2 regions of the Allobosea sp. GW823-FHT02B03 genome follow, and region 2 is predicted to be linked to the other one. Evidence: predicted binding sites of a transcription regulator. Region 2 holds the regulator's gene; the other holds the start of a gene.

Region 1 (4,409 bases), on a different contig from region 2:
TGATGGGCGCGAGCCCGCGTGAGTATCGCAGCGCCTGAGGGCGTCAGCGCTTCGCCCAGCGGTGATAGGTCAAAGCGAGCGCGATGCAGTGCGCCAGCGGCTCGGCCGACGGCTCGCTCCCGACAGAGAAGATCAGCGCCCGGTTGCCGTCATAGCCGAACTGCTCGGGATAGTGGCGCCTGAACGTCTCGATCAGACTGGTCTGGCAATGGACATAGAGCGCGTAATGCGTCGACGAGCCCTTCAGCGCGTCGGCTCGTACGGTGGTCCCTGTCCTCGGCCGCTCGGGCAGCCAGGCCGGCTCGCCCCATTTCAACGTCTCGGTCAACGGGCCGATCTCGGAGTTCGCGGCGGCGACGTCGAGGATCGCCTGGCGCAAACGCAGCATCGGCAGCCGAAGGGGTTCCGGCAGCGACCGGAATTTCGCCGCGACGGCCGCGTTGGTGAATGGCGCAAATCTCACCAGCCGCTCCCGCCCACCAGCCGGCGCTGCGCTCCAATCAGCGTCCCGCACCTGCCCTCGCACCGAAGATCATGCAGGTCTCGGTCCCATGCGCCAACAGCTTGCCCTGCACATCGAGCAGGCGCCCCTCGGTGGTCGCGATCGTGCCGCCGCGGTGGATCAGCCGGCCCTCGCAGCGGACCTCGCCGCTCTCCGGCATCACCGGGCGGACATAGTTGAGCTTCATCTCCAGCGTGGTGTAGCCCTCGCCGATCTTCAGCGTCGAATGGGCAGCGCAGGCCATGGCGGAGTCGAGGATCGTCGCGGTCCAGCCGCCATGGATGGTCCCCAGCGGGTTGAAGAAGCGCGGCGACGGCTTGCCGACGAAGACCACCCTGCCCTCCTCGACCTCGGCGAGATCGAAATCCATCGCATCGGCGAAGGGCGGGCCCGGATGACGGCCTTCGAGAATGCCGCGCAGGAAGGAAGCACCGTCCTCCGCGAGCAGGACATCACGGCTGACGACACCGACGCTGCGGGACATGGGCAAGGCCTCGATCCATTTCGTGTAGATACACGATAAAAAGGAAGGCGCGGCGCGGTCAAGCGCTGCTGCGAGCGCGCGCGGCCTCCAGCCGGTCTTTGTCGCTCAGGTCGTCTCTCGGGCGGCGCGCCGGACCGCCTTCAAGGCATCGCGGGTCTCGCCCCAGCGTTCGCGGCCGAGCCCGCCTTCGATCCGGTCCTGCGCCTCGCGCCAATAGGGGATCGCCGCTTCGATGGCAGCGCGGCCCTTGTCGGTGACCGCATAGACCAGCGCCCTGCCCTTGCAGTCGACGGGCTCGATCAATTGCTCGGCCGCCAGCAATTGCAGGTTCCGGGTCAAGGACGTGCGCTCCAGGGCGAAGCGGTCGGCCAGCTCCGTGACCGAGCGCCAGGCCCCGGTCGAGAGCGCCGAGAGCAGCACGAACTGGGTGATCTTGAGCCCGCTCGGCCGCATCGCCTCGTCATAGGCCCGGGTCACGGCACGCGCCGTCATCCGCACATGCAGGACGACACAGGAGCGGGCGATCTCGTCGAGGCGCGGGTCGGGCGTGGGCGTGGTCATCGCGGCAGGATAGTGCATTGCTGAGAAAAGTGGGAACCCGATTTTCGTGGAGACGACCGCTCTAAACTCCTAGAAACGATCACGTTTTCTATGCCCGGCCTGCCGCTCCGGCATGCGGCACGAGCGCACGGGCCGGCAGGGATGAGTCACGCATTCACCTTTTGCGCGGAGGCTTCCTTGACTCGGGAAAGGGGCGCCCCTATCTCCGCCCTGCCCGTTAGCACTCACGTTAGGAGACTGCTAACAGGCACCCATAACGGGCCAGCCTAGCGCCAGAGCCCGCCCAGAATTTGACCGAGAGGAAGACAGAACCATGAAGTTCCGTCCGCTGCATGACCGCGTTGTGGTCCGTCGCCTTGATAGCGAAGAGAAGACCAAGGGCGGCATCATCATCCCCGACACCGCCAAGGAAAAGCCCCAGGAGGGCGAGGTCGTGTCCGTGGGCCCCGGCGCCCGCGACGACGCCGGCAAGCTGGTTGCGCTCGATGTCAAGAAGGGCGATCGCGTCCTCTTCGGCAAGTGGAGCGGCACCGAGGTCAAGATCGACGGCCAGGATCTCCTGATCATGAAGGAATCCGACATTATGGGCGTCATCGGCTGATCAGCCTGACGACCCTTCAAATCCTCAATCCGGAGTAGTCAAATGGCTGCCAAAGACGTCAAGTTCTCCACCGATGCCCGCGACCGCATGCTGCGCGGCGTCGAAATCCTCGCCAACGCCGTCAAGGTGACGCTCGGCCCGAAGGGCCGCAACGTCGTGATCGAGAAGTCGTTCGGCGCCCCGCGCATCACCAAGGACGGCGTCACCGTCGCCAAGGAAGTCGAGCTTTCCGACAAGTTCGAGAACATGGGCGCCCAGATGGTGCGCGAAGTGGCCTCGAAGCAGAACGACGCCGCCGGTGACGGCACCACCACCGCGACCGTTCTGGCCGCCGCCATCGTCCGCGAGGGCACCAAGGCGGTTGCCGCCGGCATGAACCCGATGGACCTGAAGCGCGGCATCGACCTCGCCGTCGAGGCGATCGTTTCGGACCTGAAGAAGAACTCGAAGAAGGTCACCTCGAACGCGGAAGTCGCGCAGGTCGGCACGATCTCGGCGAACGGCGACGAGTCGGTCGGCAAGATGATCTCGACCGCCATGCAGAAGGTCGGCAACGAGGGTGTCATCACCGTCGAGGAAGCCAAGACCGCCGAGACCGAGCTCGACGTCGTCGAGGGCATGCAGTTCGACCGTGGCTATCTCTCGCCCTACTTCATCACCAATGCCGAGAAGATGGTCGCCGAGCTCGAGGACCCCTACATCCTCGTCTTCGAGAAGAAGCTGTCGTCGCTCCAGGCGATGCTGCCGATCCTCGAGGCCGTCGTTCAGACCGGCAAGCCGCTCCTGATCATCGCCGAGGACGTCGAGGGCGAGGCCCTGGCCACGCTCGTCGTCAACAAGCTCCGTGGCGGCCTGAAGGTCGCGGCCGTCAAGGCTCCGGGCTTCGGTGATCGCCGCAAGGCCATGCTCGAGGACATCTCGATCCTGACCGCCGGCCAGATGATCTCGGAAGACCTCGGCATCAAGCTCGAGACCGTGACGCTCAACATGCTCGGCCGCGCCAAGAAGGTGCGCATCGAGAAGGAGAACACCACGATCATCGACGGCGCCGGCAAGAAGAAGGACATCGAAGGCCGCGTCGCCCAGATCAAGGCCCAGATCGAGGAGACCTCCTCGGACTACGACCGTGAGAAGCTCCAGGAGCGTCTGGCCAAGCTCGCCGGCGGCGTCGCGGTCATCCGCGTCGGCGGCGCGACCGAGGTCGAGGTCAAGGAGAAGAAGGACCGCGTCGACGATGCCCTGAACGCCACCCGCGCTGCGGTGGAAGAAGGCATCCTGCCGGGCGGCGGCGTCGCCCTGCTGCGCGCCCTCTCCTCGGTCAAGTCGATCAAGACCGCCAACGACGACCAGAAGACCGGTGTCGAGATCGTCCGCAAGGCGATCACCGCTCCGGCCAAGCAGATCGTCGACAACGCCGGCGATGACGGCGCGGTCGTGGTCGGCAAGCTGCTGGAGTCGAAGGACTACGCCTACGGCTACAACGCCCAGACCGGCGAGTTCGGCGACATGGTCAAGGCCGGCATCATCGACCCGACCAAGGTCGTGCGCACGGCGATCCAGGACGCGGCTTCGATCGCCGGCCTGCTGATCACCACCGAGGCGATGATTGCCGAGCTGCCGAAGAAGGACGCCCCGATGCCCCCGATGGGCGGCGGCGGCATGGGCGGCATGGACTTCTGAGGAAGTCCAGACGCCCGAAAGCCTGAAGTGCCGAAACCGGGCAAGCCCGGTTTCGGTGGCGGCATGGACTTCTGAGGAAGTCCGAGCCCTCAAGCTCGATAATGATGAAGGCCCGGCGCAAGCCGGGCCTTTTTTCGTCGATGGCCTCGTCCCGCTTTGCACAGCTGCAAAGGCGCGCAGGCTTGCATCGACTTTGGTTGTAGGCCTTAGATCGACCCAGGTGCGGCATCCTGCCGCGCCCCGATCCTTGCCGAGGCCAAGCCAATGCTGAACAACCCAGCACTTTCAGACGCCGCCAAGCTCGTCGGCCGCATCCTCCTCGCCCTGATGTTCGTCCTGGGCGGCTGGTCCAAGATTTCCGGATACGCCGGCACGCAACAATACATGGCCTCGGCCGGCGTCCCTGGCATCCTGCTGCCGCTCGTCATCATCGTCGAGCTGATCGGCGGGCTGATGATCGTCTTCGGCTACAAGACCCGGCTCGCAGCGCTTGCCCTGTTCGGTTTCACCATCGCTGCGTCGGTGCTCTTCCATATGAACTGGGCGGCACCGATGCAGCAGCTGCTGTTCATGAAGAACCT
Region 2 (4,409 bases):
AGTTCGGCCTGCACACGGGCCAGAGCCGGGGCGAAGTCCTTGCCCGGCCCGGCCCAGTTGGCAGAGAACAGTCCGGGCGCGCCGTCGAGCGCGTCGATGCAGATGCCGGAATCGTCGGCCAGCGCCGGCAGGCCGGAGGCATTGGCCGCCGCCACCGCCTTGATCGCGGCATTCTCGGCGAACATGTGGCCGTCCTCTTCGGGCTCGGGCAGGCCGAGCTCGCCGGCCGAGACCAGCTCGACGCCATAGGGGGCCATCAGCTCGCGCATCTCGCGCAATTTGCCCTGGTTATGGGTCGCGATCACGACCTTGCCGGACAGGGGGCGGTTTCCGTTCATGGCGTCAGGCCACCGCCGCCTTCTGCAACGCGACGAGCTGGCCGACGCCGCCCTTGGCCAGCCTGAGCAAGGCCATCAGCTCGTCCTCCGAGAACGGCGCGCCCTCGGCCGTACCCTGGACCTCGACGAGGCCGCCCGCGCCGGTGATGACGAAATTCGCATCGGTCTGGGCGCCGGAATCCTCGACATAATCGAGATCGATCACCGGGTTGCCGGCGACGATGCCGCAGGACACCGCCGCGACATGGTCCTTCAGCGGGTTGGTGCCCTTGAGCATGCCCCGCCCTTCCATCCATTTCAGCGCGTCGTGCAGCGCGACCCAGGCGCCGGTGATCGAGGCGGTGCGGGTGCCGCCATCGGCCTGCAGCACGTCGCAGTCGACGACGATCTGGCGCTCGCCGATCGCGGTGAGATCAACGACGGCGCGCAAGCTGCGCCCGACCAGACGCTGGATTTCCTGGGTGCGGCCCGAGGGCTTGCCCGAAGTGACCTCGCGGCGGGTGCGCTCGTGCGTGGCGCGCGGCAGCATCGAGTATTCGGCGGTGACCCAGCCCTTGCCGGTGCCGCGCAGCCAGGGCGGACCCTTTTCCTCGACGGTCGCGGCACAGAGCACCCTGGTCTCGCCGAAGCTCACCATGCAGGAGCCCTCGGCATAGCGGACCACGCCACGCTCGAGCGTGACCTTGCGCATCTCGTCGGCGGCACGCTTGGAGGGTCTCATCGTCATCGTCCTGCTTTTCTGGGATTGGCGGCTTGTAGGCGTTTCAAGATGGGGCGGCAAGGCGAGGCCTTGCAGATGCCGCTTGATCCGCCGCGCCCGCGAAGGGACAATGGAGCATGTACAACAGGCCCCTTGCCGCCAGATGAGCGCCTATACGCGCCCGGAAACGCCGGGCGGCCTGGTCGAGATCGACCAGCGCTCGCGTGAAATCTTCCGCCATATCGTCGATGGCTACCTCGCCACCGGCGAGCCGGTCGGCTCGCGCAACATCGCGCGCCTCCTGCCGATGACGCTGTCGCCGGCGACGGTGCGCAACGTCATGACCGATCTCGAAATGGCCGGGCTGATCTACGCCCCCCACACCTCGGCGGGGCGCCTGCCGACCGAGCGGGGCCTGCGCTTCTTCGTCGATGCGATGATGGAGGTCGGCAACCTCACTTCGGAGGAGCGGACCCGCATCGAGGCGCAGATGCGCGCGGCTGCAAGCGGGCGCACCCTCGACGGCACGCTGACCGAGGCTTCCGCCTTGCTGTCAGGCCTCTCGCGCGGTGCCGGCGTCGTCGTTACAACCAAGGCCAATGCCCGGCTGAAGCATATCGAGTTCGTCCGGCTCGATGCCAATCGCGCCCTCGTCGTGCTCGTCGCCGATGACGGCACGGTCGAGAACAGGTTGCTGGCGCTGCCGCCGGGGCTCCCTGCCTCGGCGCTGGTCGAGGCCGGCAATTTCCTCAACGCCCGCATCGCCGGCAAGACGCTGGCCGAGATCCGCCGCGAGATCGACGACAGCCGTGCCGAGATGGAGCGCGAGCTCGACGGGCTGACGGCGCGTCTCGTCGAAAGCGGCATCGCGACCTCGTCCGGTCCCTCCGGCGACCGGCACCTGATCGTCCGCGGCCAGGCCAATCTGCTCGAGGACCTCAAGGCGCAGGAGGATCTCGAGCGCATCCGCCTGCTCTTCGCCGATCTGGAGACGCAGACCGAGCTGATCGACCTTCTGACCCGGGCCGAGGCCGGCGACGGGGTGCGCATCTTCATCGGCTCCGAGAACAAGCTGTTTTCGATGTCGGGCTCCTCGATCGTCGCCGCCCCGTTCCGCGACGGCGAGCAGCGCATCGTCGGCGTGGTCGGCATCATCGGCCCGACGCGCCTTAACTATGCCCGGATCGTGCCGATGGTCGACTACACCGCGCGGGTGGTCGGGCGGCTGCTCGAAGGTGGACGATGAGACGGACTAGGCGGCTTTTGGCCGGTGTTCTGGCGGGAGCGATGCTGATGACGGGCGCTGGTGCGGCAACTGCGGACCTGCTCTCCGCTGCGTCTTCCGGCAATCTCTCCGAGGTCGGCCGGCTGATCGCTTCCGGCGCCGATCTCGAACAGCGCGACGGGCAGGGCCAGACGCCGCTGCTGCGTGCCGTCGCCGGCAACCATGTCGCGGTCGCCAAGGCCCTGCTCGCGGCCGGTGCCAGCCTCAATGCCCAGGCCGCCAACCAGGACACGCCCTGGCTGCTCGCCGGGGCCGCCGGCCGTAGCGAGATCGTCGCCGCCATGCTGCCGCTGAAGCCCGATCTCTCGCTGCGCAACCGCTATGGCGGCGACGCGCTGATCCCGGCCTGCGAGCGCGCCCATGTCGAGACGGTGAAGCTGCTCCTGACCAGCGGCATCGACGTGAACCACGTCAACAATCTCGGCTGGACCTGCCTTCTGGAGATCGTGATCCTCGGCGATGGCGGGGCGCGCCACCAGCAGGTGGCGAAGCTCGTGCTCGATGCCGGCGCCAATCCCAATCTCGCCGACAAGGACGGCGTCACTCCGCTCCAGCATGCCCGCAAGCGTGGCCAGAGCGAGGTCGCGAAGCTGATCGCCGCAAAGGGCGGGCGCTGAGCTTTATTCCATCCAGTCGGTGACGAAGTGCTCGCTGGCGTGGATGTCGATCGATTCCAGCGTGTCCGGTCCGAGGCTGCGAAATTTGTGCGGCACGCCGGCCGGCACCACCAGGATCTCTCCCGGCCCCGCCTCGATCTCCCGGTCGCCGATCGTGTAGAGCGCCCGGCCGGCGCGGACGATGAAGGTCTCGGGGTAGGGATGGCTGTGCAGTCGTGGCCCCTTGCCCGGCTCGGCCCGGACGAATATCAGCGAGACCTCGCCGCCGAAGCCCTGAACCTCGCCATGCCATTCGCCTGGCGTCTCGGACCAGTCCTCGCGGCGAACGGCGTGGGGACCTGCGTTCGTGCCCGCCATCTCAGCCGCGTGTCGCGATCAACGCCGCGGCGCCGGCCATGACGCCGCCGGTGAACCGGTTGATCCGGCGCATCGTGCGTGGGCTGGAGACCAGCCGGCGGGCGCGGTCGGCCGCATAGGCGTAGCCGAGCAGCGTGGTGTTGATAATCACCATGGTCAGCACCGCGATCTCGACGAAGAGCAGCGGCGTGATCGCGCTGAGATCGACCACCAGCGGCAGGATCGAGACGAAGAACACCATCACCTTGGGGTTGCCGAGCGTCAGCGCGATGCCGCCGAAGAACAGGCGCCAGCCCTCGCCGGGGATGGCCTCGGGCGCCTTGGTGCTATCGACCGGCGTGGTCCAGAGCTTCCAGGCGAGATAGATCAGATAGGCGCAGCCGGCATATTTGATGGCGACGAAGACGCCGTGGAAGCTCTGCATCAGCAGCGACAGGCCGAGCGCCGAAAAGGTCAGCCAGACGAGGTCGCCGGCGGCGATGCCGAGCACGAAGGGCACGGCGCGGCGAAAGCCGGTCGAGAGCGAGCGCGCCACCAGCGCCGCGATGCCCGGCCCCGGCGAGGCGACCGCCAGGAAATAGACCCCGGCAAAGACCATGAATCCAGCGATGTCCATGCGTTCGGTTCTCTGCGGCGTGCAGTCTTGCTGATTGGCGAATTTAGCAGCGCGCGGCGCGGCTGTCCCATCGGCATGCGTGATGTCTGCGATCAGCGAGGGTGAGGCCTGCCGGGTTCAGCGCCCGGATACAGGTGCCTCACGGCAGGGCGGCGACGTTGCCCGGCGTGACCAGGAGGCGCTGGGATTGCGGCGGCAGGTCGCCGAACAGAGCAGGGTCGGCGCCGGTCATCCAGACCTGGCAGCCGAGCTCGCCGAGCCCTGCATAGAGCGCGGCGCGTCGGCGCGGGTCGAGATGGGCGGCGATCTCGTCGAGCAGCACCAGGGGCGGTAGGTCGCTCATGCTCGCCACCAGCCGGGCATGCGCCAGGACGAGCCCGATCAGCAGCGCCTTCTGCTCGCCGGTCGAGCCCTGGCCGGCCGGAATGTCCTTCAAGGCGTGGCGGACCAGAAGGTCGGAGACCTGCGGCCCGGCGAGCGTGCGCCCCGCCGCCTT

Evidence for each region. The regulator HrcA, encoded in region 2, represses chaperone genes, less so after heat shock. The targets are predictions, from matches to a motif close to GTTAGCACTCNCNNNNNGNGAGTGCTAAC.
Region 1: groES (co-chaperone GroES) is a predicted target of HrcA. The motif match lies at 1,764-1,792, and genes of this name have one in related genera.

What each region holds. Positions count from the first base shown of each region.
Region 1 is NZ_JBXAJY010000001.1:760,906-765,314, reverse strand. Features, by position in the region: gene AC1REK_RS03550 (helix-turn-helix domain-containing protein) at 1-38, shown strand, start outside; gene AC1REK_RS03545 (DUF1801 domain-containing protein) at 44-463, opposite strand; gene AC1REK_RS03540 (PaaI family thioesterase) at 501-986, opposite strand; gene AC1REK_RS03535 (MarR family winged helix-turn-helix transcriptional regulator) at 1,092-1,547, opposite strand; gene groES (co-chaperone GroES) at 1,861-2,148, shown strand; gene groL (chaperonin GroEL) at 2,191-3,828, shown strand; gene AC1REK_RS03520 (DoxX family protein) at 4,093-4,409, shown strand, end outside.
Region 2 is NZ_JBXAJY010000006.1:39,576-43,984, reverse strand. Features, by position in the region: gene rdgB (RdgB/HAM1 family non-canonical purine NTP pyrophosphatase) at 1-338, opposite strand, end outside; gene rph (ribonuclease PH) at 343-1,059, opposite strand; gene hrcA (heat-inducible transcriptional repressor HrcA) at 1,202-2,284, shown strand; gene AC1REK_RS20375 (ankyrin repeat domain-containing protein) at 2,332-2,940, shown strand; gene AC1REK_RS20370 (cupin domain-containing protein) at 2,944-3,297, opposite strand; gene AC1REK_RS20365 (LysE family translocator) at 3,299-3,913, opposite strand; gene recF (DNA replication/repair protein RecF) at 4,053-4,409, opposite strand, start outside.